Linked DNA regions of Paraneptunicella aestuarii. The protein of the gene in region 2 interacts with the protein of the main gene of each other region in a pairwise test. Links are inferred from orthologs where the notes say so. Each region holds a gene or a part of one and is shown on either strand. Other genes may lie near its edges.

The links.
Region 1: the proteins of recR (region 2) and recO interact in binary tests that used the Escherichia coli proteins (3 or more experiments, as listed by UniProt). The link is inferred for Paraneptunicella aestuarii from one-to-one orthologs.

The regions. Positions count from the first base shown.
Region 1 is NZ_CP074570.1:1,023,691-1,038,856, reverse strand. The notes cover bases 1-2,734. They hold recO (DNA repair protein RecO), read right to left. Parts: upstream 1,877-2,734; coding sequence 1,124-1,876; downstream 1-1,123. Other genes in these bases: recJ (single-stranded-DNA-specific exonuclease RecJ), read right to left, coding at 2,232-2,734; KIH87_RS04320 (hypothetical protein), read right to left, coding at 1,935-2,210; pdxJ (pyridoxine 5'-phosphate synthase), read right to left, coding at 280-1,011; acpS (holo-ACP synthase), read right to left, coding at 1-215. Also shown: more of recJ, read right to left, coding at 2,735-3,947; bifunctional protein-disulfide isomerase/oxidoreductase DsbC, read right to left, coding at 3,979-4,704; site-specific tyrosine recombinase XerD, read right to left, coding at 4,910-5,851; flavodoxin FldB, read left to right, coding at 5,979-6,545; folM (dihydromonapterin reductase), read left to right, coding at 6,598-7,302; KIH87_RS04290 (GNAT family N-acetyltransferase), read left to right, coding at 7,311-7,757; KIH87_RS04285 (hypothetical protein), read left to right, coding at 8,101-8,478; KIH87_RS04280 (tRNA1(Val) (adenine(37)-N6)-methyltransferase), read right to left, coding at 8,565-9,389; KIH87_RS04275 (S9 family peptidase), read left to right, coding at 9,637-11,859; KIH87_RS04270 (serine/threonine dehydratase), read left to right, coding at 11,914-12,903; KIH87_RS04265 (phospholipase D-like domain-containing protein), read right to left, coding at 12,977-14,434. UniProt on the Escherichia coli protein: Involved in DNA repair and RecF pathway recombination.
Region 2 is NZ_CP074570.1:3,595,391-3,612,576, forward strand. Bases 4,307-7,270 are described here. They hold recR (recombination mediator RecR), read right to left. Parts: upstream 6,108-7,270; coding sequence 5,505-6,107; downstream 4,307-5,504. Other genes in these bases: htpG (molecular chaperone HtpG), read right to left, coding at 4,307-5,262; KIH87_RS13695 (YbaB/EbfC family nucleoid-associated protein), read right to left, coding at 6,157-6,483; dnaX (DNA polymerase III subunit gamma/tau), read right to left, coding at 6,496-7,270. Outside these bases: KIH87_RS13660 (ABC transporter ATP-binding protein), read right to left, coding at 1-247; KIH87_RS13665 (Hsp20 family protein), read left to right, coding at 570-1,007; KIH87_RS13670 (MAPEG family protein), read right to left, coding at 1,124-1,525; KIH87_RS13675 (alpha/beta fold hydrolase), read right to left, coding at 1,615-2,343; adk (adenylate kinase), read right to left, coding at 2,437-3,081; more of htpG, read right to left, coding at 3,340-4,306; more of dnaX, read right to left, coding at 7,271-9,582; apt (adenine phosphoribosyltransferase), read right to left, coding at 9,590-10,126; KIH87_RS19440 (hypothetical protein), read right to left, coding at 10,159-10,290; KIH87_RS13710 (HvfC family RiPP maturation protein), read right to left, coding at 10,430-11,173; KIH87_RS13715 (HvfB family MNIO-type RiPP peptide maturase), read right to left, coding at 11,170-12,030; KIH87_RS13720 (HvfA family oxazolone/thioamide-modified RiPP metallophore), read right to left, coding at 12,128-12,601; KIH87_RS13725 (tetratricopeptide repeat protein), read right to left, coding at 12,945-14,219; KIH87_RS13730 (energy transducer TonB), read right to left, coding at 14,222-14,839; KIH87_RS13735 (ExbD/TolR family protein), read right to left, coding at 14,841-15,242; KIH87_RS13740 (MotA/TolQ/ExbB proton channel family protein), read right to left, coding at 15,255-15,779; and 2 more genes. UniProt on the Escherichia coli protein: May play a role in DNA repair. It seems to be involved in an RecBC-independent recombinational process of DNA repair. It may act with RecF and RecO.

The DNA.
Region 1 (15,166 bases), 2.6 Mb from region 2 along the record:
GACACGCCATTGCCAATACCATTGCCGATCGCTTTCACCGCAGCTTCTTTGGCAGCAAAACGCTTTGCCAGAAATCGAGCGGGGAAACCATGATTTTCAAACACGGAAAGCTCATTGGGAGTAAGCACTCGCTTTGCTAATCGGTCTGACTTAACAAGCTGTTTTTCAATACGAGCTATTTCAACAATGTCGGTACCAATACCTACAATCGCCATGATTTTTCCGTTTGTTCTTATTGAAAGTTCACGCTGTTGATATTTGCTGGAAGCAAAGCCCTTATCAGGCTCTTGCTTCTAACATTAGGCGCTTCATATCCGCCACTGCTTTTTCCAGGCCGTCAAAAGCGGCGCGAGCGATAATGGCATGCCCGATGTTTAATTCAATAATCTCGAACAAAGCCGCAATGGGTTTTACGTTATGATAGTTCAATCCGTGACCCGCATTCACTTTAATGCCCAGATTATGAGCATAACGCACACCTTCGGTGATTTTCTCTAACTCGGCGAGTTGTGCTTCTTCTGTAGTCGCGTCGGCATAATGTCCGGTATGGATTTCAATATATTCAGCGCCTGTTGCTTTAGCAGCATCAATTTGCTCATGAGAAGCATCAATAAACAGGGATACGGCAATACCTGCTTGCATCAATCTTTGCGTGGCGTCTTTCACTTTATCGAAACTACCTACCACATCTAACCCGCCTTCAGTGGTCAACTCTTCGCGCTTTTCTGGCACCAAACAACAAAAACGCGGCTTAACTTCACAGGCAATACCAATCATTTCTTCGGTGACAGCCATTTCCAGATTGAGTCGGGTATTGATGGTTTGAGCAAGAATACGCACATCTCGGTCAACGATATGACGACGATCTTCACGTAAATGAACCGTGATGCCGTCGGCACCGGCTCGTTCAGCAATATCTGCAGCATGAACAGGATCAGGATAACTGGTGCCACGCGCATTACGTAATGTGGCAATGTGGTCGATGTTGACGCCCAATAGAATGTCTTTCATGTGTGAGTATGCCTTTTCTTATTTTGCGATTAACTCAATATTTGTTGCTGTGGCCTTCTACTGACTTGCATCTTTTAATCTTCTATCAATGTACTTTGCCACAGATACACGGTTATTCATTTTTTGTCTGCTGAACAGACGAATTCGATACTTGCCCGGCTGGCCGACTAAACAATTCCCGGCTTTTTAGCGGCTTGTTTCCCAGTAACGGAGCCATAGCCAAACGCACGATTTTCTTAGCGACCTTTAAGGTTTCCGTGTCCCATTGCTGCTGACCAATGTTCAGTAACACCTGTCCAATAATCGCATTGGGTTGATTATTGCCTGTTGCGCTAAACCCCTGTTCCAAATCGAAGCGATAGAATACTCCCGGCTGAATTTCATCACCAGTAATACAATCGCTATGAAACTCCATACCGTAGCCTAAATCCTGCAATAAGGCGATTTCAAATTCTCTTAAAACAGGTTCAATATCACTGCCATGAACCAGTTTTTGCAACGCTTGGTGATAGAGTCGATAAATATCAGGACAAGGCATTTCAACAGGCAGCAAGCGCATTAGTAATTCGTTCAAATACATGGCGGAATATAATCGGGTATCGAACAGCGATAGTCCTATGCCTAACGCTTCGACCTTGGCTAAATTCTTAAGCTCATTTCTGCCATAGATTTGCGCACTCAGGGAAACGAACGGCTGCAATAATGCAATTTTGGCATTCTTCTTACTCCGAATGCCTTTGGCAACAAAAGTGACTTTGCCAAATTCCTCAGATAAGGCCGTTATGATAGCGCTGGTGTCACGGTATGCCCGACTATGTAAAACATAGAGCGTCGCTGTAACAGGTTCACCAGAACGAATACTCACAATCGTTAATCTCTTACTCTTGAGTCTGTTGGCCTTTAAGTGCCTTCTATACAGACAGTTAAGTCCGCTTTAAACGCACCACTTTCATCATTTCAAACTCCATCCCGGCAACATTTTCGGTTTCAGGATAGTAGATCAGGTTGACCCGCGCGCCTTTTAGCGACTGATATTTCTTTTTGCGTTTAAACTTAAACGGTACTTCCATCCCTTCCAACATTAAGGTGTGTTGTATCCATTCACCATCTTCACGTTGCACATGAGATATTACTTTTCGACCATCTGACTGGATCAGCTTCTGATGTTTCGCCAATAACTTTTGTGTCTCGGTTGCCATGATTTTTCCTGCTTTGAGCCCCTAAACAGGCTCGATTGCCTCAATCATCAATTGCAAAGAAACGTTATTGCGGAAGCGATTGATATCCAGCTTGTAAGCCACTTGTGCTTTCTGAGCTTCGTTAGGCCATACGTCCAAATCAACATTAAACATAATACCGTCAACAACCTCGCCCTGTTCGCTACGCAGTACCAGCTTTAAGTGTTTGGCTCCCACCAGTCGCTGCTGCACAATGTGAAACTCACCATCGAATACAGGTTCAGGAAAACCTTGTCCCCAAGGGCCTGCGGCCTTTAGTTGCTGAGCAAAGGGTAAATTAAAGCATTCTTTCTGTAGCTGGCCGTCACTTAAAATCACATCCTGCAATTCCATGCCTTCAAGAAATTCTTCACATAACTGGTCGAAGACTTTAATAAATGCCGCCAGTTTATCTGCATTAATGGTTAAACCAGCGGCAGCGGCATGACCACCGAATTTCTGAATAATGCCGGGGTAGCGATTATAGAGTTCGTCCAGCAGATCACGAATATGTACACCGGGAATAGAGCGAGCAGAGCCTTTTAAGGTGGTTTCGTCTTGCCACGCCATTGCCACAGTTGGTCGGTTGTACTTGTCTTTAACACGCCCGGCTAGAATACCAATAATACCCTGGTGCCAGGTTTCTTCATAAAGCACAATGCCACTTGGCATGGTGTCATTGCCTAAAGCAAACTGCGCCAAAAATGCGTCTGCATCTTTTTGCATACTGGATTCAATTTCACGGCGTTCACTGTTCAAACTATCCAAACGGCTGGCTAAATGAATCGCCGTGTACTCGTCATCGGTAAGCAAACACTGGATGCCCAAAGACATATCATCCAAGCGCCCAGCGGCGTTGAGTCGAGGGCCTAACACAAAGCCCATTGTCGAAGCGTCGATATCGGAGTTAGTCCGCTTGGCAACTTGCAACATGGCATTAATCCCCGCGCAACATTGCCCGGCTCGAATACGTTGAATGCCCTGATGTACCAAAATGCGATTATTGCCGTCCAGTTTCACTACGTCAGCAACCGTACCCAAAGCCACTAAATCCAGCAGATTAGTTAGATTAGGCGGGCTTATTTGCCGCTCGGCAAACCAGTTCGACTGCTGCAAATGTCGAAGCAATGCCATCATGAGATAAAAAGCAACGCCCACTCCGGCAAGGTTTTTAGAGGCAAACTCGCAACCGGATTGATTGGGGTTAACTATGGCATCAGCATTGGGTAGCTGCTCAGCGGGTAAATGGTGATCGGTGATCACTACCGACATTCCCTTCTGTTTTGCCAACGCCACACCTTCAATACAGCTAATGCCGTTATCTACTGTGATAATTAGCTCTGCGCCCTGCTCATACGCCATGGTGACAATTTCAGGGCTCAGACCATAACCAAATTCAAATCGGTTCGGCACCAAATAACTGTGCTTTTTATTGCCTAATTGATTAAGAGCACGAATGACCAGAGCAGTGCTTGTTGCGCCATCGGCGTCGAAATCACCCACCACCATAATATGCTTCTGCTCAGCCATGGCCGACGCCAAAATAGCCACTGCTTCGGAAATACCTTTCAAGCCTTGATAATGCTGTAAATGAGAAGTAGTTCGCTGCACATCAGCGTCAGTTAATGCTCCTCGACGGGCATAGATTTGTTGAATGACAGGGTGTAAATCAGAAGAAAGCCCATCTGTCGTAACAGACGGGCGTTGTTGAATATTCAAGATTTAATAATGCTATAAAGTCAGGTTAAAACTACATTGCGCTCAGCAGTTGCTCAAGTTGAGCAGCCGGCTGATAGCCTGGCATCATGGTTCCATCAGCCAAAACAATGGCAGGAGTACCGGTTACGCCCACTTGCTGACCAAACATATATTCTTCATGAACCTTGTCGTCGCACACAGCAGGTTCAACTTCTCCACCATTTTTAGCAGCGGTCAAAGCAGCCTGCTTATCTTTAGCGCACCAAACTGACTGCATATCACTGAAACCCTGGCTTTGAGGGCCACCACGAGGAAACGCCAAATAACGAACAGTGATACCACGCTTGTTATATTCGTCCATTTCGTTATGCAACTTACGGCAGTAACCACATGTGATATCGGTAAATACGGTTACAGCATATTTTTCATCTTTAGCTTTGAACTCAATCATGTCGTTTTGGAAAGCTTTAAGACCATCAAGGCGAGCTCCGGAAAGCGCTTCTTCTGTCATATTGCGCATGCCTTCATCAAGGTTGAAGATGCGCCCATGAACAAAATACCTGGCATCGGCACTGACATAAAACAAACCACGTTCGGTCATCGCTTGATATAAGCCATCAATGGGTGATGGAGTAACGCTGATAACGTCCATTTTCAACAGGTTTTCAATTTTTTCTTTAACGGCTGTTTTACCGTCAACGGCGGCTACTTCTTGCGCTTGAGCCACAAAGGCAAAAGCAACCAATACCAAAGCCATGACACGAGTTATGATTTGCATAAAAAATCCCGATTAACGTGGTGTTGTACCACTCGTTGTATCTGCTGTTGTCTAAACATGAATATTCAAAGTATTAGACCCAAGATTTGGCATTATATTTCCGCAGAGAACGGATTTCTACGCAAATTAACATATTACTTATAGTATTCAGCTTTGGTTTAGGTCGTTTGCTTAGCTTGCCTTTACTCTTTGTTCAGCTTTAAATTTACCCTCTGGGATGATGCTCTGTAACCAGTTTTTGTAGGCGCTCCGTGGCAATGTGAGTGTAAATTTGCGTTGTGGAAAGGTCGCTATGCCCTAACAGCATCTGTACCGCTCTTAAGTCTGCGCCATGGTTCAACAAGTGAGTAGCAAACGCATGACGAAGTGTGTGAGGCGATAAAATTCGCGAGTCGATATTGGCTTTTTGAGCATAATACTTAATACGATGCCAGAAGGTTTGCCGGGTCATCATTGTGCCTCGGCTGCTGGGAAATAAAATATCGCTACGTCCTTTTAGCAAATCTGGGCGTCCTTTACGTAAAAATTCATTGATCCATTCAATCGCCAATTCTCCCATTGGCACTAAACGTTCTTTATTTCCCTTACCCGTCACCCGAATCAATCCTTGTTGTAAACTCACCTGATTCAGCGACAAACCGATTAATTCAGATACCCGCAAACCAGAGGCATACAACAGTTCGAGCATTGCTTTGTCGCGCAATTGCACGCTGTCTTCTTCATAAAGTGGAGCTTCCAGTAAGTCTTGTACTTGTGCTTCGGATATCACTTTAGGCAAGGGTTTGGAAAGCTTGGGATTATGGATCAGAGACAGTGGATTATCTTCCCGCATTTGCTGTTCATGCAGCCACTTGAAAAAGGCTCTGAGACTACTTAAAAATCGCGCAGTGCTGCGCTCAGAAAATCCCTGCTCATAGCGCTGAGCCAGATAATGATTAATATCTCCCCCTTGAATATCACATAACTCACTCGCACCTTGATTGACTTTCAAAAACTCAGCGAATTTGGATAAATCCGTACGATATGCACTAAGTGTGTGCTTACTTAACCCCTTTTCCAGCCATAACGAATCGATAAACTGCTCTATTATTTCAGCATTAGATTCGGATAGGTTACGAGGCTTAACTCGGCGATCTGGACGCGTCATAAAAGAATTAAAGTGGTTATATTTCAGGAGTCTAAGAATAGTAACACGTTGCAGTGTTTATTTGCTCAACCATGTTACAATCGCGCACCATAATTTATCGCAACACGTTTTTTATCATTCAAAGACTATGTCAAATTCAGCAACTCCCATTGGTTTATTTTACGGTTCAACCACTTGCTACACTGAAATGGCAGCAGAAAAAATTCAGGAAGCAATTAAAGAAGCTTGTAATGGCAATGACAGAGTTTCTGTTCACAACATTAAAGATGTGGATTTAAAGAAAGCTGAAGCTTTCGACATCATCATTTTCGGCATTTCCACCTGGGACTTTGGCGAATTGCAAGAAGACTGGGAATCGCAGTGGGATGATATCGAACAGGTGAATCTGCAAGACAAGATCGTGGCAATTTATGGTTTAGGTGATCAAGAAGGTTACCCGGACTGGTTCCAAGATGCTATTGGCATGTTACACGACAAAATTGCTCCTCAAGGCTGCCATTTTATTGGATATTGGCCTACTGAAGGTTATGAATTTAACGCCTCCAAAGCCCTGACCGAAGATGGTTCTCAATTTGTCGGCTTAAGCCTTGATGATGAAACTCAGTTCGATAAAACCGATGAGCGCATCGCTATTTGGGTAGATCAGATTCTGGCTGAAATGGATGCGGTTGAAGACGTGCTCAAGAACGACTGAAAAGCTCAATAGCCTGAGCTGGCACATTGATTAAATGAGGAATGAGGAGCAATTGTTGAAACACCTTCTTATTACAGGAGCAGCTCAGCGTTTAGGATTACACTGCGCGCAAGCACTGGTTGCACAAGGCTATCAAGTCACGATCACCTATCGCACCCAGCATGATTCTCTAAAAATGTTGCAACAACAGGGCGTGCAATGCTTGTTCGCCGACTTCAGTACCGATCAGGGCGTAAAAGACTTCATTCAGCTTGCCAAACAACAATGCCCAAACCTCAATGCCATTATCCATAATGCTTCAAGCTGGCATCGAGATAGTTTGGAGCAACCCGAATCTGTATTTGATGCCATGATGCAAGTTCATGCCAAAGCGCCCTATTTAATCAATCTGGCTTTGCAGGCGCATTTTCATGAAACGCTAGAGAACATTATCCACGTTAGCGATTTTGTTGCAGAAGCGGGCAGTGAAAAGCATATCGCCTATGCTGCTTCGAAAGCGGCGATGGATAATCTGACCCGTTCATTTGCACGCAAATGGGCTCCCAAAATACGGGTAAACAGCATTGCGCCTTCCATGATTATCTTTAATGATGCCGATGATGAAGAATATCGCCACAAGGCACTGCAAAAATCCCTATTAGGTGTCGAAGCGGGCGCAGAAACCTTTAGCCAAACTGTACTTTATTTGCTCACCAACCACTATATTACTGGACAGGTTCTTGCCCTCAACGGGGGACGCAACCTAAAACTACCTTAAGGTTCCCCATGAACACCAGACAAGCCAATCTTAATGACCTATCTCAGCTTAGCGAACTCTTTGATTTATATCGTCAATTCTATCAGCAACCAACAAATATCGAAGCTTCACGTAAATTTGTAGCGCAACGCCTGGAAAATGAAGATTCTGTGTTTTTTATCACACTGGACAATTCAGGCAAGGGAACTGGATTTACACAGCTTTATCCAAGTTTTTCATCGGTTGCCATGCGCAACGTTTGGATCTTGAATGACCTATATGTCCATGAATCGTTTCGCAAACAGGGGGTCGCAACATCATTAATCGGCGCAGCAAGAGAGCACGCAATAGAAACAAAAGCGCTTTCCATAAAATTAGCCACAGCAAAAAACAATTTTAATGCTCAAGCGTTATATGAAAAGTTGGGATTTAAGAAAATGACTGAATTTGATTACTATACTTTAGTCGCAAAATAATCCTGAATTTAACCAAGAAATTATAAAAATATTCATTTATAGATGATTTCGTTTGGATGTTTAAAATTAAAATTTTCAAGCTATCCATTTGAAAGATAAACAGTATTTATTTTTTTAATAAAAAATAACCTGTCATAAAAAATTAAAAATGTCGATTTTATTCCACTCGGGTTAATTAATTTTTGTGCAATTATTAGTTCCAATAATTATTTGCCTTGCTATATTTAATAACGTAAAAGTTACAAAAATGAACTTTTAACAAATCTATCACTCGATAGGTTTTAAGAGGTGAAAAATGGCTGGAAGCCGTAGCCTGCGGTATTAATATTGAGGAGAGGCGGTTATGCGCGAAATTCAATTACCCGACGCTATGTCAGATCTGGTGAAGAATTTACAGATTGTCCAGCTACACTGGCGAAATGTGCCAATTCAGATCCCCAAATTTGCTGTATATGCCATTTTGGATCAGCCAGTCTTTGACAGCTTTATGTACAGAGACAAGCGCCGTGTTGGGTTAATTAAAGTTAAGAACTATGTGATTCCGGTCATTGACCCATTTCGCGGCAGTTTAAATGAAGAACCCAAGCATGTGGTGGTTGTTAGTCACTGTAAAGGTAATCGTTTCGGTTTATTTGGTTATCCAGCAGATAATGTTGATCCAAATGTTAGCCTGCCTTTCTATCATCGCTCTGTAAAACACATCGTGAAAGATTTCGTTTAATTAACGCAAAACCCAGGTAGATGTTGTTAGCTCGTGTCTACCTGTCATTCCTTTTCTTTTACTACTTTCCTCTTCACTATAATCATCTAAAAATTCACATAAAACGCGCGACACAGCTTAATGTAATCATCACTGTATCCACCACTGGCATCGTGGATCACTAATTCCAGCTCTTGCACTTCATCCGTTGGCGGCTCCTTAACGACACGCCAAATAATGCGCTTAACAGGTTTCATGCTGGTCGCCTTAACAGATAGCCGACTTTTTATATGCAAAGAGTGCTCAGCCAATATCTGAATAAAGTCCTCAGCTTGTTCATAAGGTAAAACACAGTAAAACTCACCAGAAGGCTTTAGCAAAAGAGCCACTTGATTCACCAGTTCATGCAAAGATAAAGAGTCTTGATGACGCGCCATTCTGCGTTGCTGACTAAACCGCTCAGCATTAATATCGTTTTGGCTCATCTGTTGCGATTGAAAATAAGGAGGATTGCAAACAATCAGATCCATGGAAGCTGGCTGGAAAGCAATGTCTTGAATACGTCCATGATGAAGCTGAAACCAATCCTTCCATAAGCTTGCTGCCATATTTTCACGAGCTTGTAGCAACGCGGCTTCATCTGGTTCAATGGCTTGAATATAAGGAAGTATGTCGACCTGATGCGTTTGACTATATTCAGCAATCTTTTGTGCCATCATGACGGCAAGCAAACCGCTTCCCGTACCGATATCCAACAGGTTGATTACACGATTCCCATCATCTTGATCGGCATTGCTTCTTGCCTCGCCAGAAAACAGCCCTTGATGAAATTCAACCCAGCTTCCTAGCACGATACTGTCAGTGCCCACTTTCATGGCACATTGATCATGAGCGATAAAAAACTGTTTAAATTGGAAACCATTATTAGGCATATTTTTCCTTATCCAGACAAAAACACGGCTTTTTGACAATACTTTACACTTTGTTCAACAGGAATACCGAATTGTCCTTGCATCCCGTAAGAGAATCTTCATTATTGCAGGCACAATGATTAAACTATGTTTAAACGCGTCCACCTTCATCTTTCGATTAATAACTGATTAATCCATACAGCCATCTAATGACAGGCACAATAAAGTGAAGGGACGCAGATTATGATTTCAGATTACGGATGCAGGAATGAAGAATAAAACGGTTATCTTCTCTTTACTCACCGGCCTGGCCTTTTCTGGCTATGGTTACTCAGAGCAACTCACCATAGAACGTATTTATGGTTCCCCCGCTTTAGATGGCACAGCACCGCAAAACCTTAAAGTTTCACCCGACGGGCAACGTATCACCTTTATTCAAGGCAAAGAAAATGATTACGAGCGTTATGATTTATGGGAATACAACATTGCCAGTGGCAAAACCCAGTTATTGTTTGACGCTGACGACCTGCACACAGGCAACGAATCGCTCTCTGATGAAGAAAAAGCTCGCCGTGAACGCATGAGAGAATACGGTAGTGGCATCATGTACTACGAATGGTCGAAAGATGGTAAAGCATTGCTTTTCCCACTCGCTGGCGACGCATACTACTACCGCATTGGTGACGAAAAAGCCAAGCGCTTGCTCAATACGCCGGAATTCGAAACCGACATCCAGTTCTCCCCTAAAGGTCACTATATCAGCTACATTCGAGAGCAAAATCTATACGTGATGGATATCGCATCGGGTGAAGAATTCCCTATCACCAAAGAGGGTGGTGGTAACATCAAAAACGGCATGGCGGAATTTGTCGCACAGGAAGAAATGGAGCGAATGACTGGCTATTGGTGGTCTCCAGACGAGTCAAAAATCGCCTTCACCAGAATTGACGAAACCCCGGTTGAGATCATTACCCGTAGTGAAATCTATGCTGACAGCATCAAGATGATCGAACAGCGTTACCCCCGGGCAGGCACACCCAATGCCAAGGTTGCACTGGCTATTTACGACCTGAAGGCGAGTAAAACCGATTGGGTTGATATGGGTAAAGAGCAAGATATCTATTTTGCTCGCGGAAACTGGATGAACGACAACCAGCACTTCACCTATCAATGGCAAAGCCGCGATCAAAAAACATTGCAGTTAAGATCCTTTGATACCAAAACCGGGAAACAAAAACAGCTTTTAGAAGAGAAAAGCAACACCTGGGTCAACCTGCATAACGGCCTACGTTTCCTGAATTCCACTGAGCAATTTATCTGGTTGTCGGAAAAAGACGGCTTTAAACATATCTATCTGCACAATAACGACGGTAGCCTGGTTAAACAGCTCACTAAAGGCGACTGGGTGGTGAATGAAATTGCAGCTGTAGATGAAGCCAGCAAAACCCTTTATTTCACCGGCCGCGTTGATACGCCAATCGAAGAACACCTGTACAAAGTTGGATTCGATGGCTCAGGACTGGCTCGAATCAGTCAGCGTAGCGGCTTCCATAAAATCGCATTCAGCGACGATGCCAGCGTCTATGTTGATGATTTCTCGACAGTGAATACACCTCCGCAAGTCAGCTTACATAAAGCAGACGGCGAACAAGTTGCATGGCTACATGAAAACGCCGTAACAGAAGGCCATCCTTTATATCCTTATATGGCGAACTGGATTGCCCCGGAATTTGGCAAGTTTAAAACCCAGGATGGCGTTACCTTGCATTACCGCTTATGGAAGCCGAAAGAAATTAAAGGCAAACACCCTGTCATCGTCTTTGTATATGGCGGCCCACACGCGCAAATCGTTACCAATGAATGGTATAAGCAGCGCGGCTTGCTAATGCAACATTGGGTAAACAAAGGCTATATCGTGTTTACGGTAGACAATCGCGGTTCCAACTATCGCGGCAAAGCCTTTGAAGAACCGATTTACGAGCGCATGGGCGAAATTGAAGTTCAAGACCAGGTTGCTGGCGTGAAATTCCTGCATACCCTTCCCTATGTTGATAAGCAACGAATTGGTATTTATGGTCACAGCTATGGCGGCTACATGGCCTTGATGGCAATGTTCAAAGCGGGAGACTACTTTTCTGCCGGCGTTTCCGGCGCACCAGTGACCGATTGGTTATTATATGACACACATTACACCGAACGTTACATGGGCAATCCTAAAACCAATGCCGATGCCTACACCAATTCATCCGTGTTCCCTTATGCCAAGAACCTTAAAGGCAAGCTGTTGATTTACCACGGCATGGCTGACGACAACGTGCTTTTCACTCACAGCACTCGTTTGTATAAGCACCTTCAAGATCTGAGCCTGCCGTTCGAAGTGATGGATTACCCTGGTAAGAAGCATAGTATTCGTGGCAAGGAAACCGGCATCCATTTGTACAAAACCATCACCAATTTCTTTGATCGTAACTTGCATCCCGAAGCGCACTAAGCGCTTCGGAGCAACATACTGAGCACGGGTTAATTAGCAAAGGAATCTCTTTAAATGTCGAATTTAAGCATCGCAGACATAGTGCAGGCTCATAGACGTATCGCACCCTATATTCATGAAACACCTGTTGTTGAATCCTCATTGCTGAATCAGTGGCTGGGGCACGAAATCTATTTCAAGGCTGAATGCTTACAAACCATCGGGGCATTTAAAATTCGTGGTGCGGTCAATGTCGTCACCAAATTAGCGGAAACAGATTCGCTCCCGAAACGGATCGTCGCCAATAGCTCAGGCAATCATGCCCAGGCAGTGGCCTACGCCGCCCGGCTTTATGGCATACCTGCCACCATATTCACTACTCAGAATGTCTCCTCAGTGAAAGCCGCTGCAACTGAAAGCTATGGCGCAGAAGTAAGACGTTTTGCCACCCGAGCTGAAGCCGATGCCGCAGTTCAGGAAGCCAGCCAAGAGCCGGGCACAGTATGGATCCCACCGTTTAATCATGAAGATATTATTACAGGCCAAGGCACAGCAGCCTTTGAAGCACTAATGGAAATCGGTGATGTAGATTCTGTGTTCGCCCCCTGTGGTGGTGGCGGCTTGGTATCGGGCACTTTCATTTCAACGCGCGCCTTATCACCCAAAGCCAAAGTAATAGGCTGTGAGCCACTAAACGCCAATGACGCCGCAGAATCTCGCCGCAAAGGCAGCATTCAAAGCTTAACCGAAACGCCCGTGACATTGGCCGATGGAGCAGCAACTCCGGCGGTCGGCAATATTACCTTCCCCTATATACAACAGCTGGATGGCTTTTTTGAGGTCAATGAAAACGATATCGCTTATTGGACACAATGGCTGCAACACTTGTTGAAGCTTCATGTTGAACCGACCAGTGCCATGTGTATGGGTGGTGTTGTCGAATGGTTGAAACAACAGTCTGAACCAAAACGAGTATTGGTGATTCTCTCTGGTGGCAACATCTCAGAAGCCAGTATGCGTAACATCTGGGCAGAAGATCATTTAAGCCGGGTTCCTTCTCTTTAAAACAGTTTTAAGATCAAAAAAAGGGGCTTAAAAAGCCCCAAACACATTCATCGATTTTGAATAAAGAAACTGTTTACAACGACAACCAGACCGGGATGTAATCTTTCAGAGCTTGCATTGCCGCTGTACCGACATAAGATACTGCTGCAAGCTGATCCATGCTGGTAATAGTGCGAGCTGCCAAAATATTATCAACAGCACGTCTGTTCATAGCGGCTTGAATATCCAATTGCTCAAGCGTTGCATAGTTAACTATTTCAAGAACAGTCGCCACCTCATCGGCAGAGAGAGCAACACCGTCCCAAGTACCGCCCTGATAAGTCACCCCACAGGAACCGCCAGAGCCGGCATTGCAAAATGAACGGCTGAAATGACCTTCAAACTCTGCGGCAGTTTGAGAATCATGAATAATCACAACGTTCTCGTCGTTACCAAACGCGGCTGCACCGCTGATATTATGAGAGCCGGTCAAGACCGTGTCGTCAACGATAATGTATTTATGGTGCCATTTGTCGCCACCATCCATATTCGCCACTCTTACATCTGCGGTATTCTGCCAAGGGTTATTAGGTGCACCGGTATAAGAATCGGTTTCATAGACTCCATTAGTGTTCAATTCCTGCTGACCCGACATATCCATAAACTCTGAGTAATAGCGGAAGAAGAAGCTGGAATCGCCAATCCCCTGGATATCAACACCCGCCTCTTTTTTGCCTTTCATTGCATCAGCAACATCCTGAGCACTAATAACGAACTGAGCCAGGCGAATACGCTGTTTTGCTGATGCAACATAGTTAACCATGTTTTCTAACGTAGAGCCGGCAAACAGGCTAGGAGATTGAGGTGTGAACTGAACGTCGATACGAATGTTGTCATTAGTGGTATAAACCGTCTCCATCTGATGATCAGGTTTACCCAAACCAAACAAAGAATCTTTAGCACCACCCGCACCATCACCCCACATGATGTTGAACTGAGTGGTATACACACCAGCAAGTTGCTGTGATTCAATCACCACAATGTGATTATCATTACCTGCACTAATCAGGTTTCCAGTCGCATCCAAATCGCCATGGATACCGGATTGAGTAAAGTTAGTGCTTCCCGTTAATACACGAGCGCCATCAACAATAATGAATTTATTGTGTTGGATTTTGGATCCTGCACTGCCGTTTTCAGTGTCATCAATCCAGGGAATATTGCCAGCATCAAGAATACCTAATGCTTCGACGTTTTCACCTGCAATATTGTCTTCATCGGTAATAAAACGAACATCAACGCCACGGTTTTTTGCAGCCACCATTGCCTGTGCAATACCTGGCAAATCCAGATCATAAACAGCCATATATAAGGTGGAATTTGCAGAATTAATCACCTTAATGATCTCATTCTCTAAATTAGCCTTCATCGCCGGCAAATTCACATCATGGTTGAAATAAACTTTAATGTCGTCAGCGTAAGCACTCGTCGTGAGGCCAGTAAAAACGGTGCTTACTAAAGCAAACGCAATGCTCTTGATGTTAGTTTTCATATTTGTTTCTCCTACAGCAACACTTGTTTTTTTAATTGATATTATTGTTATTAATACTTTTGTATTTGTTTTAATAAGAAATATAAATGGTCAAATTTTTTCTGTCCACGCATGTTTATGCACGGAAATCGGGTTTTAAGTAATATTCAAAAACGGCATAACTAATAAAAAAATTCCGGTCTGGAAATTAGTTATTCACGTATTTAAGAGATTGACCATTTTTTGGTCGAGGAAAGTCCTTTTACTGCAAGGATTTTTTAGGAAGTTGATGATAATCATCCAAGACTACAACGTACCCTTTTCACATACTTGTGATCACATCCAGTACATTCTCGGCTATTCAATTTGCGCATTATATATTCGATTTTTGACTGTTTAAAGACGGTTTTTTTACATACACAAACCCATTATGACTTCTCTATTACGTATCATTTTTGGTAACAAAATGAGAGTTAAGCCTATTTGTTTTTACAGAGAAAATGCATTAAAAGCAGATAAGAAAATGAAAAATAATTTATTTATATCAATACGTTAAATAGCAACACCATTCACTAATCGACTAAAGTCACAAACACAATATCAAGAACGCACTCCGCCCAATTAATTACCTTAAATATCAATAAACAAAGAAAATAGCGTAATAGCTTGGCACTTAAGCCAAAATATTAAAGTTCATTTAACTGATTAAATTACAAGCTAATTTTTATGTTAACTGACAAGCAAAAATGAAGT
Region 2 (17,186 bases):
GCTTTTGTTCTTTGCCCTGAATAAGAATCGACCCGGAATAGTCTTCAATCAAGCCCAGCAAACAGCGTAATAAGCTGGTTTTACCTGCGCCATTTGGCCCCACAATACCCACAGTTGCGCCTGAGTTAATAGCAAAGGACAAGTCTTTTAAAATCGCTCTGGGTGCACTACTACGACCGCCCTTTGTAGCCTCGACGCTCCAGTGCAAATGTTCAACTTGAATAATAGGGGGAATAGCAGACGACAAAGGTGTATAGACTCTTATTGATAATGTGTCGGTAAGGAATGGGCACAGACTAAGTGAAAAGCGTTCAAATGTGAATGTTAACCCGGCGCTTTCTTGTCAAAGCATCATGATAGAAAAAACTTCCACATTTTTATTTCTTTAATTTCAATAAGTTAAATTTAAAAAATAAAAAAATTTAAATTTTTTTATTGAAAAAGTTCACAACAAACATACATAGGAATTGTCGATGCCGAAAGGGTTAAGAAACCTGGGTCGACATAACCGTCGCCGCGTAGCGGGACAATAAATAACAACAAACATATTGCTTAATGAGGATATGACTATGCGTACTATCGATCTATCTCCACTTTACCGTTCATTCATTGGTTTTGACCACTTGGCTAACCTGTTGGACGATGCTTCCAGAAACGAAAAGCAAAACGGTTACCCTCCATATAATATTGAATTACTTGCCGACGACAAATACCGTATCACTATGGCTGTCGCAGGCTTTAGCAAAGATGAACTCACTCTGGAAGTGAAAGAAAATCTGTTGCTCATTACAGGTCAAAAACCAGATAAAGAAGAACAAGAGCGCAAATTCTTGCATAAAGGTATTTCCGAGCGCAGCTTCGAGCGTAAATTCCAGTTGGGTGCTCATGTAAAAGTGCTCACAGCAGACATGGAAAACGGGTTACTACATGTTGATTTGGAACGTGTTATCCCGGAAGCGCTGAAACCAAGACGCATTGAGATTGGCAGCAATCTTATCGAGAATTAGTTCTCGAATGTGTTCTCTCTTTTGTTCTTAGTGATTGTTATTTGGTGCCCTTTAAAAAAGTGACAAGAACGCCCGGCGAATGCTGGGCGTTTTTGTATTTGAAAGCCTATCTCAACTTAGTAGATAACAAGCAAATTCAACCCTATCAAAACCAGCAATACAATATAGGTCGCCAAAGTGCCATAGAAGCGTTGCCAGGTAACTCCAGGATTACGGCGAATGCCATAAGCATGTAACAATCGTCCAAGCAACAATGTCACTCCAACCCCATGCAGCAAAAGTTCATGAGACTGATTAATTTCGGCAATCAACATCATCACTAACGCCAAAGGCACATATTCAGCAAAATTTCCTTGAACCCGCATCACCTGCAAAAAATATTTATCTCCACCGTCGCCCAAGCCAATGCGCTTTTCGCGACGTTGGAAAATAACCTGCAAGCAAAGATATAAATATAAAGCGCCGAGCAAACCGGCGTAGAAAGCGGTGATGGGTGTGGCGATTAACGTCATATTCATAGCGTATTCCTACATTATTGTTGTTATCGATATTGTTAGTATCGCCGCCACTATAACAACAAATCACCATAATCTGACACGTTTTAGATTTATGTTTTCGATAAAAAATCTCGAATAATGTCAGCCACTTCATGGGGATGCTCCAAAGGCAACATATGCCCGCTCTCTGGAATAACATGTAATTGCGCATCAGGGAAAGCCTGCGCCATCGACTCTAAATCCTCGACCGACACCAAACCGTCGTTCTCAGCGCCTAATATCAACACCGGGCAAGTTAATTCATTCAAACGCGACATTAACGGCTCCCGCTCGCTGGTCTCTCGTACCTGAGTTTCCAATACATCATGCCCAAGCTCATTATCCATGGCCTTGATCGTATTGATTAACCGAGAATCAAACATTCGGGAAGGGTGAACAAACTGCTGTAAACGCGCTCGCGCGATACCGCCATAGCGATGATCCTTTAACCATTCCAGGCTTTTACGACGCATGGTCATTTCATGCTCAGGCAAAGGGTTAGCCGAAATAGAAGCCAACACCAAGCGCTGTATTTTCTCTGGATGTTGCAAAGCGTACGACAAACTGAGATAGCCTCCCATTGAAAAACCAATGAGATTCGCCCCCTCACCTCCGCCTTGCTGAGATACCAATTCAACCCCTTTGGCAACCGTGTCCATCATCTCAGCACGACTGGAGCAACGTTCAATAGCAACATGATGTGATGCATAGTCCGGTTGCAATAGTTCAGCCACAGGCTGCCACAAGCGTTCATCGCACATGGTTCCTGGTACAAATGCCAGTGACGACTGCAAACTCATATAAACGTGCTCTTCTCTTGTTCAAACAAAACGAAAAAGCCGCTTGCAGCGTCAACTACAAGCGGCTTTTAAATTCATCCAGGGATTGAGGTATTAACCCAACAACTCGTCCAGTTTTGCATTCACAGATTCAACTGCCACGCTGGCGTCTACTTTGTGGTACTGGCAATTATTTTGTGACGCTTCATTCAGATAGTAATCAACAAGAGGCTTGGTTTGCTCATGGTAAACCGCCAAACGCTTTCTTACGGTTGATTCTTCGTCGTCAGGACGGATAACCAACTCTTCGCCTGTTACGTCGTCTTTACCTTCCTCTTTAGGTGGGTTGTATTCAACGTGATAAACACGACCAGAACCAGGGTGAACACGACGACCCGCCATACGTTGTACGATAATTTCATCGTCGATATCAAATTCAATAACGTGGTCTACATCAATGCCATTTTCTTTCATCGCATCGGCTTGAGGAATGGTACGAGGAAAACCATCAAGCAAGAAACCTTTGGCACAGTCGTCCTGAGCAACACGCTCTTTCACCAGACCAATGATGATGTCGTCAGAAACGAGTTTACCTTCATCCATAATTTTTTTGGCAGCAACACCCAACTCGGATCCTGCACTGATAGCTGCGCGCAGCATGTCACCAGTCGAGATTTGAGGAATACCGTATTTACCCATCAAGTACTGAGCCTGAGTGCCTTTACCTGCACCTGGCGCTCCAAGAAGAATAATGCGCATAGTTGTAGTTTCTCCCAAGTACGCAAAATAGACGCACTTTTAGCTAATGCGTTGGTTTTGCTACCGAGTCTCGGGCGAAGAAATTCGCGGACTCAAAACCATTGACGCCAAATTGAAAATGAAAGCAGCCACTTTAGAAGAATTGGGGTCTGTGTCAACAACTGGAGGGAAAAAAGTTAAAGATAATTTGCTCTGGATCTATGAGCCAGAGCGGATGGCTAGCCATCCGCCTGACATTATTTATTTAGCTTATTTTGATTATTTGGCGAGATCCATCAACAAGCTATTAAGATTTTGCACAAAACTGGCGGGATCTTTCAAATTACCCTGCTCAGAAAGTGCCGCCTGATCCAACAAAACTTTAGACCATTTAATGAATTGTTCTTCGTCTTGCAAATCAGCCAACATTTTCACCAATTGGTGCTCAGGGTTAAGTTCCAGATCATATTTAATTTCTGGTACATTTTGCCCCGCCGCCAGCATCATCTTACGCATTTGCGTGCTCATGCCAAACTCATCTGCCACAACACAAGCAGGAGAATCGGTCAAACGGTGTGTGAACTTAACATCCTTCACCGCATCGCCCAACGCCGTTTTAACGCGCTCTGTCAGCCCTTCAACCTGCTTCTCGGCTTCTTCGTGAGCTTTCTTGCTCTCTTCATCTTCCATTTCACCCAAATCCAGAGCTCCGCGAGCAATTGACTGGAATTGCTTCTCTTCGAATTCGCTCAGATGAGACATCAACCATTCGTCGATGCGATCATACATCAACAAGACTTCAATGCCTTTCTTACGGAAGATTTCCAAATGAGGGCTATTCTTGGCAGCTTGATAGCTATCGGCAGTCACATAGTAGATCTTATCCTGACCTTCTTTCATACGACCAAGATAATCAGACAAGGATACGGTTTGCGCATCGCTGTCGTTATGCGTAGAAGCAAAGCGCAACAGTTTGGCGATTTTCTCTTTATTGGAATAATCTTCTGCTGGTCCTTCTTTCAATACGTTACCGAATTCTGACCAGAAAGACTGATACTTCTCAGCGTCATTCTGTGACAAAGAACTTAACATTTGCAGAACACGCTTAGTGCAGCCCTGACGCAGGTTTTGCGTGATCTTGTTGTCTTGCAAGATTTCACGGGACACGTTCAATGGCAAATCATTGGAATCCAGCAAACCTTTCACGAAACGCAAATAGCTCGGCATAAACTGATCAGCATCGTCCATAATGAAAACGCGCTGTACATAAAGTTTCAGGCCGTTTTTCTGATCACGATTCCACAAATCAAACGGGGCTTTGGCCGGAATATACAACAAGCTGGTGTATTCCGTTTTGCCTTCTACGCGATTGTGAGACCAGCTAACCGGATCACCAAAATCGTGAGAAATATGCTTATAAAACTCTTTGTATTCTTCGTCGGTAATTTCCGACTTATCGCGAGTCCAAAGCGCAGTAGCTTTGTTTACACTTTCCCACTCACCCGGGATAGCAGGGATTTTCTCGCCGTCTTCACCATCTCTCTCAGGAATTTCTTCTTTCCACATTCTGACAGGAATAGAAATGTGATCTGAGTATTTGCCGATAATGGAACGCAAGCGCCAGTTATCTAGGAATTCTTTCTCATCATCACGTAGATGCAGGATGATTTCCGTACCGCGATTGGCTTTATCAATTTCTGCAATAGTGAACTCACCTTCGCCTTCCGATTCCCACTCAACACCTTGAGCGGCATCTGCTCCGGCGAGTCGAGTGCGAACCGTCACTTTGTCTGCAACGATAAACGCCGAATAAAAACCAACACCAAATTGACCAATCAGTTTAGAGTCCTTGGCTTGGTCACCAGACAACTTACTAAAGAATTCTGCAGTACCAGATTTGGCAATGGTTCCCAAATGCTCAATGACATCTTCACGGCTCATGCCGATACCATTGTCAGCAATGGTTAATGTTCCAGCTTCCTTATCCACAGAAAGCTTAACGTGTAAGTCACCGTCGTTCTCATAAAGAGAATCGTCAGACAAAGCCTTAAAACGTAACTTGTCGGCTGCGTCAGCAGCGTTGGAGACCAATTCACGAAGGAAGATTTCCTTATTGGAATACAAAGAATGAATCATCAAATGCAGAAGTTGCTTTACTTCTGTCTGGAAACCATGAGTTTCTTTATGGGCAATTTCAGCCATGCTTAAGCTGCTCCTAAATTCATTTGCACATTGAGATTTATTTTAGGTTATCGCTGTTCAAGTGTATTCACGACAACATTAACGACGAATAGCACCGAACAACAAACTATCAACGTCCGAGATAGGGGCAGTTATGACAAAATCAACAGCAACATTGCGGTTATTTTTCAGATCAGAGAGATTTATTAGAAGCGAAGAAATCGAGAGGTAAAAAATACACCTCCCGTAGAGAATAAAAGAAGCTAATCCAGTTGCTTGCGACCTTGGAAGGCATGACTTAGTGTGCTGCCATCAATGTATTCAAGTTCACCGCCCATAGGTACGCCTCGGGCAATCCGTGTAGCAACGACGTTCAAAGACTTGCACAAGTCGCTGATATAATGCGCTGTCGCTTCGCCTTCTACCGTAAAGTTGGTCGCCAGAATCACTTCGTTCACATCATTGGATTGCAGTAATTCTGTTAACTCTGGAATACCGATTTCAGCGGGGCCAACACCATCAATCGGTGATAAATGCCCCATCAAAACGAAATAACGGCCTTTAAATTCCGAAGAAGACTCAATAGCCAACACGTCTTGCGGCGATTCAACAATACACAAAATGCCATTGTCGTGACGCATGGGGTTAGCGCAGATATCACACAGATTGGCCTCAGTGAAATTGCGGCATTGATTGCAATGCTTCACATGCTCCATTGCGTCATGTAACGCCTTGCTTAGCTTAAGAGCACCATCACGATTACGTTCCAATAGCTGAAACGCCATACGCTGCGCTGTTTTTGCTCCAACACCGGGCAAGCACTTTAATTGAGTGATGAGATCATCAATAAGAGGGCTAAATTTCATTGTGGCTCTTTATCTGGGTATCGAATAGATGCAGTTTTTCATTCACCTATTACATAGGGAATTTAAAACCTGGAGGCATAGGCATACCACCTGTCAATTGGGACATCTTTTCCTGATTGGCTTCTTGTACTTTACGCACAGAATCGTTAACCGCAGCGGCCAACAAGTCTTCCAACATTTCCTTATCTTCTTGCATCAGGCTGTCGTCAATTTCAACCTTACGTACGTTGTGATTGCCGGTCATGGTTACTTTCACCAAACCAGCACCAGATTCTCCAACGACTTCAAGGTTTGCCAATTCTTCCTGGGCTTTTTGCATACGCTCTTGCATTTGCTGAGCCTGCTTCATGATATTGCCCATTCCGCCTTTAAACATAATCTATCTCTCTTATCTGGGTTTAATACTTTCGTTAATGACTTGTGCGCCGAACTCGTTGCAAAGCATCGCCACTTTCTCATCTTGCTGGATGAACTTATGGGCATGAGCTAAACGCATATTATTGATTGCTTGTTGCACGGCATAAGGAGTGTCACTCACTTCACCCGTGCTAATTTCCAATGAAACGTCTTGCTGTAATACGTTGGCAAGCGCTTCAGTCAATGACTCTCGAGTCGATGGGCTCATTAGGTGAGCCTTATCCTCTGCCAAAACCAGACTCACTTTATCGCCATTCTTCTGATACATACTGTGAATGGCCACTTGCTTGGTTAAGCCAGGTAAATTCATCTCGTCTATCAGTTGACTCCATGTGTCCAATTGCTTGGCATATTCCACCTTCTTGCCGTCAGACAAACGGTGAGGAATATCAAAGTCCACATCAACTGCAACTGACGATCCGGCCTCAGATTCGACAACACCATTGATATCACTGATACTATTTTCGTCATCCGCTTTATCAGAGTCTTCTTCATCTGAAAGCACGGTTAATGTAGGGTCGTTAGGCGCAATTTCAAGCGCCTCTATCGACGTTGCTGTCGCACTCTCTGTAGATGTAGGCTCATGTGTGACATCAGCATTAAACGGGACTTCATCAACGCTCAGTTTTTTTTTATCAGCCTCTGTCGGTTGATTGAAATCAGAAACAAACATTGAACTCGCTTGCCCATCATCTAAATCAAATGGCGGCAAGTCATCATCGTCGTCTATCGAGGCATTTTCAAACTGAGATTGTGCTAATGAGCCTTGTTCACTCTGATTTTCTGGCGTTTGTTGCTCTGTGCTTTTTCTGGCAAAGAGTCTTTCCGCAGGGTTATCAAATAATGATTCTTCTTTGTCTTCGGTTTTATTATCTGCTGCTACCACATCATTAATTTGAGTACGCAGCGCGAGTAATTCTTCAGTTTTCAGGAAACTGGAAGTCGAAGTGCCATTTTCAGACTCCGACTCCGCAGGGAGAGAAGTAGTAGAATCTGTCGCCATCTGTTCCTCATGATACTGAGGTGCAGAATAGGAAGTGCTTTCAAAATGCTGGCTATATTGAGCACTATCAAGATGAACAAATTCTTCGTCCGTCATGGGCTCCAATGGCATATCCATCTCACTATATTCATAGGAGATATTATTGTCATAGGAGGTGTGCTCTTGCGGCTGTTCGACTTGCTCTACGACTGGAGTATCGTCGCTTTGAGCGGACACTACCTGTTCAGAAACATCAGACGTTGTTTGCTCATCTTCTGTGCTTTGAGTTTGTTGCGTCGCCTGCTCTTGTTGTGTAACAAGCTCGGCTTGAATGCTCTGCTCTTGCTTTTCGTCTGCCAAGACTGACTCATTGGTTTCTGTTGAAGCAATAGCACTGGTTCCAAATTCGTTTTCACGAATAACACTGGCTTCAGCCAACAAGCTTTCTTGTTCCGACTGCAAACTCTCTACTAGCTGAGCTTCATCTTCTGATTCTACTTCTTCTGATTCGACTTCTTCAGCTCCATCAGACTCTTCATCAAAAAGACCAAAATTAAGCGATGTGTCCATCTCTGGCTCATCGTGTTGAGCATCAACTTGATCATCAAGTAATGACCCGCCTTGTGAATGATATTCAGGCTGAACCTGAGTAGTCGCTTCAGGTTCAATGGACTGAGAAGCATCGGCAGCTAACTCAGTTCCATCAACAGAGTCTGCTTGTTGCGGCTCATTCGATTCAGAGATAACTGGCTCAACTGCGCTTGTCTCTGGAGCACTGTCATACTTTGGGACGTCTGCACTCACCTCACTATTTTCATTTAAAGCAGGAGGTGGTGTTGAACTCGGTGTTGGTGTTTGCGAAGAAAAGGCTTTAGCTTGTTCAAGTAACTGTTGGGCAACATTCTCAACCAAAGACATGGATGATCTTGCGCCAGCTAAATCAGCCATTTCTGCTTCAACGGCATTGAGTTCTGTTGTATCCAGCTTGTCATTTTCAGGAACGAAAGCCAGCATTCTTAACAAGGTCATTTCCAATCCCACACGCCCGTCTATGGCATGCGGCATATCTTTGCGACCTTGTAAGGCGATTTGATACAAAAGTTGGACATTCTCTGGCGTGATATTTTTAGCTAAAACAAATACCGCCTTGGCAGAGTGGGTTTCCAATTTACAGGCATCGGGCACAAATTGAGTCAATGCCACTTGGTGCAAATAACTCATCAGCTCTGAAAGCACCTGCGCATAATCAGGGGATTGCAGTGACAAGCTTTCCACCAAACCCAAAACTGTATGCTTATCTTTCTTGATAATGGCATTCAACAGCTTTAATACAACATTACGATCCAGTAAGCCCAACATGTCGGCAACGACTTGTGCTGTCACTTGACCATTACCTTGCGCAATCGCCTGGTCGGTCAAACTCAGTGAATCACGCATACTGCCTTGTGCTGCACGAGCGATTTCCTGTAATCCGGAATCTTCAGCAGGAATATTTTCAGCCTGCAAAATATGCTGTAACTGATGGAAAATTTGCTCACGAGTCAGCGATTTCAAACTGAACTGCAAGCAACGAGACAGTATGGTTACGGGCAGTTTTTGCGGATCAGTAGTGGCTAATAAGAACTTAACGTGAGGAGGCGGTTCTTCCAGGGTCTTCAACAAAGCATTAAAACTATGCTTGGATAGCATATGGACTTCGTCGATGAGATAAACCTTGTACTGGCCTCTTGTGGGCTTGTATTGAACGTTGTCGAGTAACTCTCTTGTGTCCTCGACCTTGGTACGAGACGCAGCGTCAATTTCTAATAAATCAACATAATTGCCCTGCTCAATCTCTTTACAGGTTGGGCATTGTCCGCAAGGATTTGAACCCATTCCCTGTTCGCAATTCAAGCTCTTGGCAAAGATTCTGGCAATCGTGGTTTTACCTACCCCTCGAGTACCAGTGAAAAGATATGCATGGTGAAGACGATTATTATCCAGCGCGCTGGATATCGCCGCAATGACGTGTTCCTGGCCTACCAACTCGGAAAATTTGCGAGGTCGCCACTTCCTGGCGAGAACCTGATAACCCATTATTGCTTCAATCCCCTTCAAACTGGCAGATAGATCGACAGCTTATTCCATTCTCTGCAAGTTTCGTTTCACCACCTAAATCTGGTAGCGAGACAACAAATCCAGCGTGCTCAACCACGCCACCCAATTGACGAATTAAGTTAGCCGTAGCCAGCATAGTGCCGCCTGTCGCTAACAAATCATCAATCATTAATACTCGTTCACCCTGAAAGACAGAGTCGTGATGCATTTCCAGCATGTCTGAACCATATTCCAGTTCATAGCGCTCTGAAATGACTTTGCGAGGTAATTTATTGGGTTTTCGAACGGGAACAAACCCAACACCTAATGCAATGGCAAGAGGTGCGCCGAAGATAAAACCTCGAGCTTCTGTGCCGGCAATCTGGTCAAACTCATAACCAGAGTAGAACTCAGCCAGCAACTCAATAGCGCGTTTAAAGGCGGTTTTGTCCTGCATTAAACTGGTTACGTCTCTAAACTGAATGCCCGGTTTCGGGTAATCAGGCACCGTCTTAATCGCGGCTTTAACCAATTCTGCGGACATAATGCGCCTCTGGTGTCATTAGCTGTGCTTGATTACAGATAAAAAGTTAGCCAGCCAAGAATAACGTGCATCAATGGCATAGCAAGTAGTACGGCTACAGCAATAAAGAAATAGGTGAAGTTGAAAGGATCATGAGGTGCCTGACTTTGCTCTTCGTGTTGCATTTTTAACTCCCAAAAACTGCTTGGGGGAACAACTTCCCCTGAATTATCTGTGGAGCGCAATGGTAATGCAAATGCGAATATGAGGCAATGATAGAGGATGATACCAAGGTAACAATTCGGTATTGCTACCTCAGATTATTCATTCCGGTAGAAGTATTTCTGCTACCAGCATTTGCTCAATAATTTGTAGCGCTCCCTGGCGAACCTGTTCTTCTGGAAATTGTGTGAGCCCTTGTATCAATTGCTGAATTAATTCTTCCACAGGAATGTGTTCATACTGCTTAACCAAGGTTAACAAGTGTGCAGAAAGTGCATTCACTTCGGTAAACTTCACTTCATCATTCAATTTCCTGTTTACCACCAAATAAGTGGTTCCGTTGCTTTCGTAAGGTTGAAACTCTTCGGAAATCTGATGTACCGGGAATTGATAGCTCAATAACTCGGCAAGAGGTGAAAAAGACAAACTGGATACCGCTGATTGCCCGTCCCATACTGAGAATGGTTGCTCCAAAATACGTATGCTTAAGGCAAGCTCAATCCATTCATAGTGAGCTAACTCCACCATGAAGGGAGGATCACTGTTCTGCATTTGGTACTCGTTGCTCAGGAACTCCACAAACTCTTTACTGATATCAACAAAATAAGGGGAGCGACAATGGTGGGATGAAAAGAAATCTCTGGCGAGTTGTTGCCATGCGTTTTCTTGGTAAAGGCTCGCCAATACAGGAAAGCCATTGTCTAAAAAGCCACGAATATTATTGAAAAACAGCTCTCGATAGATCTTAAGACGCCTTTCTTCTAATCCTGCAACAGGCGGATTGCTATCGGGGTTACGAATATGGTCGGCAAACTGCTTCTGAACCCGTTGAAACGCTTGCATCATGCGCTCCTCATTGCATTTTTTATCGTACCTTTTATTTCACTTTGCTGATATTGGTGCTGAATTTTCCGGATCTGTTCAACTTCCAAAAGTAATTCAGCTATTGGCGGTATGTTGAAATCACGTTCCAGTAAGGTTGGAAAAACGCCATGGATCTCATAAGCTTTTTCCAGCAGCTTCCATACTGGTTCAACCACATCTGCGCCGTGAGTATCAACAATCAGATCTTCGGCCTCATTAAAATGCCCAGCGATATGCCCGTATACGATTCTATCGGTAGGCAAGTTGGCCAGAAATTCCTCGGCATCATAACCATGATTGACTGAGTTAACATAGATGTTATTCACATCCAGCAGCATCAGGCATCCTGATTCCTGTAATACGCCTTGAGTAAACTCCAGTTCAGTTAGCTCTTTCCCTGGGGCTGCATAGTAGGACACATTTTCCATCAATAACGGGCGTTCCAATATATCCTGAACCTGCTTGATGCGATCCGACACGTAGTGAATCGCTTCCTCGGTGAAAGGGATGGGCATGAGATCATACAAATGACCATTACCAGAGCAATAACTCAAGTGGTCGCTGTAATAGAGAATATTGTGCTGATTGAGGAAATGCTTTACCTCTTTCACAAAATTAATGTCCAGAGGATCTGGGCTTCCAATTGAAAGGGATAGGCCATGAGCTACAAAGTTATTAGCTTTGGTAAATTGAGTTAAAACCTTATGATAAGAACCACCTAAAGGGATCCAGTTCTCAGGAGCAATTTCCCAAAAATCGACCGTATCAGGCAACTGTCCGCACAACTCGCGGAGCATTTCTCTACGCAGCCCCAGGCCCACACCAGATAAATTATTCATTGCTCACTCAATTCTCATTTATATTCTTGCGTTGTAATCCATATCAACTATGAGAAAGGCCGGATAACCGGCCTTGCTAGCACAAATCAAAAACAGATTAAGCTTGACCGCCGCACTTACCTTCGCCGCATTTAGCTTCTTTAGCTTTGTCCTTGCCACATTTTCCTTCTTTGGCTTTGCTACCGCACTTGCCTTCGCCGCATTTGCCTTCGTGCTTGGCTTTACCTTCACCGCACTTGCCTTCGCCGCATTTACCTTCGTGCTTGGCTTTGCCTTCACCACACTTGCCTTCGCCGCATTTACCTTCGTGCTTGGCTTTGCCTTCACCGCACTTGCCTTCGCCGCATTTGCCTTCGTGATGCACTTTACCTTCACCACATTTGCCTTCTGCTTCCTTACCGCCGCATTTACCTTCGCCACATTTACCTTCGGCGGCAGTTTGCATATAACCGGCATCAAGACTGTTCATCGCAAAAAGGTTGGCATTTGCTTCTACCGAAATAGTAGCCAATGAACCTAGTACAACAGCACCAACAGCAGAAGCAATGTTCGATTTCTTAACCTGTTTCATATTCTTTTCCTAAACAATTATACGAGAGTCATGTTTCGTTATACGCCTAGCGACGTGTCCAAGTGAGTAGACCTCAGCTTTATTTTTTTAATTTCATTAAAAACGTATTTATTTAATAAATAATACGCTTTTATTCTTGCAAGCGTTCCCTAAACAATAAAACCGTTCAACAGCTTGGCATCGCAAGGAATTGAGCAGGGAATCAGGCAAGCCAATTAATACTAGCAAAGAATCTGGTAAATTCTATGCCTGAAATGCATGACTGTGAACAATATAACGTGAAAGGTATCTAAGATATGGGATTGGGTAACGCAAAAAAGAAAAGGCTCCGAAGAGCCTTTTTCTATATAAGTTTGATGCCGCGATTTTTCGCTTTTTCCTTAACGTAAGGTTCCCAAGCTGCAGCATTACGAGCCGTCGATTTATCTTTCTTCGCCTCTTGAATGTGCTGATATGCCTGTTTGAACTTACCTTGATAGAAATAAGCTTCCATCATCGCCATGTGTATAGCGCCTTCCTTCTTGGAACCAGAATCGAGTGCTTTTTGCAAAGCGTCTAAAGCTTGAGGATACTTCTCTGCGCCTAGCAACAAAGTACCTTGCTTACGATAGTGTTCCGGATCAGAACTTAGAGCAGCAGCTTCACCATAATAGGTCGCCGCTTTCATATGTTCTTTAGCTCTATGCCATGAGTTTGCAATGGCAGACAGATTTGATGCATCTTTCTTCAACAATCCAGACTTCAAGAATTTTTCATGCAATACAGCAGATTGATATGGAATTTCGTTAGTCGCATAAAGCTGAACTAATGCTTTAATCTCTGACGCTTTTTCCAAATAACCTTGTGTATAAGCCAATTCAAATGTCTGTAAGGCTTTAGCATAATCTTCAACCAGCATGTAGAAGAACCCTAGTTGAGTCCACCACTGCTTGGTTTCAGGGAACATCTTAACCAGTTGTTCCGCTACCTTAATAGTTTCAGGATACATCTTACGCTCGTAGTACGACGTCATCTTAAGAACATAAGGGTTCTTATTAGGTTTGTCGTATAACGCAATTGCTTTATCAGCAGGTGCGATCATTTTAGCCAATTGCTTGGTTTCATAGAACGCTTGCGCCTGACGAGTGTAAATGTCTGCATCTTCCTTACATGTGAATTTCATCCATTCGTCATACCACTTGATCGCTTCCCCATATTGCTTTTCCTGCATATTGAGGTCACCAACCAAACGTAACGTTGATGCATGTTCACTGTCATTCAACACTTTGGTCTGAACAGTTTTCAGCAAGTAATCAAGAGCATTCTTACCTTCACCGTCTTTGGCAGCCAACAGGTTACCTAAAAAACGGTATACATACGCTTGATCAAAATCGTCAGAGGATTCAATTTCTTTCAAAATTGCAATTGCCTCTTCGATCTGATCAGTATTGTATGCTTCAAAAGCTCTTTGAACTTTTTTACCCACACGCTGCCCAGGGATTTTGGTTGGGCCTTGTTTGTATCCAGGACACTCAACGGCCAAACTTTGTGCCATTACAGTATTCATAGATAACGAACCTACAACCAATAGCGATGATGCCACCCATTTGATCAAAGGACTTTTTTGATTCTTAATCATGATCATGAACCAGCCTCCAATTTGAAGTCCAATTGAACTCTCATATTGAATTGCTTAACAGGCTTTCCTTCTACAATCTTAGGCTTGTACTTCCATTTATTCAGTGCACGCTTTGCCTCACGGTCAAAGATACGCTTAGGTTCCGCGTCGATAACTTCAACATCCTCTACCCCACCAAGCTCATTGATAGTAAATGACAGTTTTACCCAACCTTCTTTACCATCACGCGCAGCCTGAATTGGATAACGCGGTTCAATCCTTACGATTGGTGTCGCTTCACCATCCCTTTGCATTGCACCTGGAGAACCAATATCAATGGAATTCCCACCCAGATCAACACCTGGCATATTAAATGAAACCGCACCTGGATCTGGCTCAGCTGAGTCAGGTTCCTGAGGCTCCATTTTAGGAGGCTGTTGTGGCGGAGGTGGAGGCGGAGGCGGAACACGTTGGCGTACCTCTGTGGCGCTATCCGGCTCATCCATTACAATATCAATTACCGGTGTTGGAGGCACTTCATCAGCTGGACGCTGTGAATTAGCAATTAACGTTGCCATCAACACGAACAAGGCAAAAGTTACTGCGGCACCTAATAATACAGATACTATTAGACGTCCCATATTAACCACCTTTTGCTGCTACCGAAATCCTGGAAATACCTGCAGCTTTTACTTGATCCATCACTTCAACCACCTTTCCATGCTCTGCTTTTTCATCAGCCTGAATGATTACGACTTCAGTAGGTTGCTCTGCAAGCATACGTTCAATGTTTGCACGTACACGCTCAACATCTACTTCGCGTTTATCCATCCAAACGTCGCCATCTTCATTAATCGCAATAAAGATGTTTGCTGACTTTTGCTTGGTTGCGTTACTAGCGTCAGGTTTATTAACTTCAATACCAGCCTCTTTCACAAAGGAGGTTGTCACGATAAAGAAGATAAGCATGATAAACACGATGTCGAGCATCGGTGTCATATCAATACTTGCATCCTCTTCTTCTGCACGATGTTTACGAGCCATATAAAAATCTCTCTAGTGATGAGGCAAACTGTCAACTAACTTCTCTTTGGCCATCTTGACTTTCGATTCCAGACGAGTGCTGAAAAACAGTCCTGACAAGGCCGCAACCATTCCCGCCATAGTCGGGATTGTTGCCATGGAGATACCCGCAGCCATCAGGCGAGGGTTTCCAGTGCCTTGAGTTGCCATCGTTTCGAATACGGTAATCATTCCGGTTACAGTACCCAATAGTCCAATAAGAGGACACATGGCGACCAAAGTTTTAATTAACAATACACGCTCACTTAACTTATCGGACGCTTCGGAAATCCAAGCGTCACGGATTCTATGCGCATACCAGGAAGTGGTATCTGAACGCTGATCCCAATCTGCAATAATTTTGCTTTGCAATTTAGGAAATACAGCATTCAAAAACCAGAAGCGCTCAATCATACATATCCACATAAGGAAGAGCGCAAGTGCGACAACGTAAAGAACGTCACCGCCAGTAGCGATAAAATCCCTGACAGATTCCCATAGTTCTATCAGGAATAACATCTTATGCTTTCTCCCCTTCTGCGCGAGCAGCTACGATACCAGCTGCTTGCTCATCCAGAATATGAACAATTGATTTGCTACGACCTGCAACAACGCTGTGCAGAAGAATTAGAGGTAATGCTGCGATAATACCTTGAGCCGTTGTTACCAACGCCATCGAGATACTTCCCGCCATGATTCTTGGGTCACCTGTACCGAACAATGTGATTTGTTGGAAGGTTGCAATCATACCGATTACCGTACCTAGTAGACCTAGTAACGGGGCGATAGCTGCAAGAATCTTAATCAGGTTGATACCACTTTCAATTGAAGGCAGTTCACGCAAGATAGCTTCATCCAGTTTCAATTCCAAAGTCTCAGTGTCTGCATTTTTGTTTTCTTCATAAACAGTCAAAATGCGGCCAAGAGGGTTTGAAGTAGAAGGATTTTGAGGGTTGTTCAATTGCTTTCTGATACCGCCGCTCATCACAGTCAGAACGATGATCTTATACAGAGCAATCAACAAACCGATAGCCAACATGACAGTGATAACATAACCAGGCAAACCACCTGCATGATATCTTTCCATCATGGTTGCTTTAGCAGTCAACAAGCCAAGGATTTGACCTTGAGAAGGGTCGATATAAACCGCTTCTAAACCAGAGCCGCCTGTAGCAAAACCAGTAGCTGAATTAACCATGTAACCATCAGGTTGACGACCTAAAGGCTGAACTTGTTTCAAGTCATCTTTATAGGTCAGGTAACCTTCGGCACTAACCAGGTTGAAAGTACCGATACGAACCACTTCTTTCTGCTCTGAGCCACCGTCAAGGCTAACAACTTCAGTAGTGAAGCGAGAAACTTTACCTGATTGAGTCATTTCAGTTTGAAGTGCGAACCACAAATCTTCCAATTCTTTAATGTTAGGAAGACCTTTGGATTCATTAGACATTCTTTCAAGGAAGTCTGCACGACCAGGGTATTGAGCACTTACGATAGAGGTTGAAATACGTCCGTAAGCTTCAGCAGAGGCTTGACGAACAACACCAAACATCTCACCCAAAGTGCCTACTGCATTTTGCAGTTCAACTTCTTTATTAGCTAAGGTAACTTCGTTTTCTTCGAATTGCTTCTTCAAACGATCGCCACGTTCTTTTTCAGCTTTCAATCCCGCGCGAGCTTTGTTTAACAGAGCTTGCTTGTCTGCACGAGCAGCTTGGAATTCAGCTTCACGTTGTTTGTTAACACGTGCTTCAGAAACACGGTTTTTCTTCACTTCTTCCAGAAGTGCATCAAGTGAATCTGCGGCCTGTGCAGATGCAGCTGCCATAGCTACAGTTCCACTGACTAATAGTAGTTTCAACAAATTCTTCATAGTCACTTACTCCGCAGCTCGGATAGGCATCTTGATTAGGTTAACAGGAACGA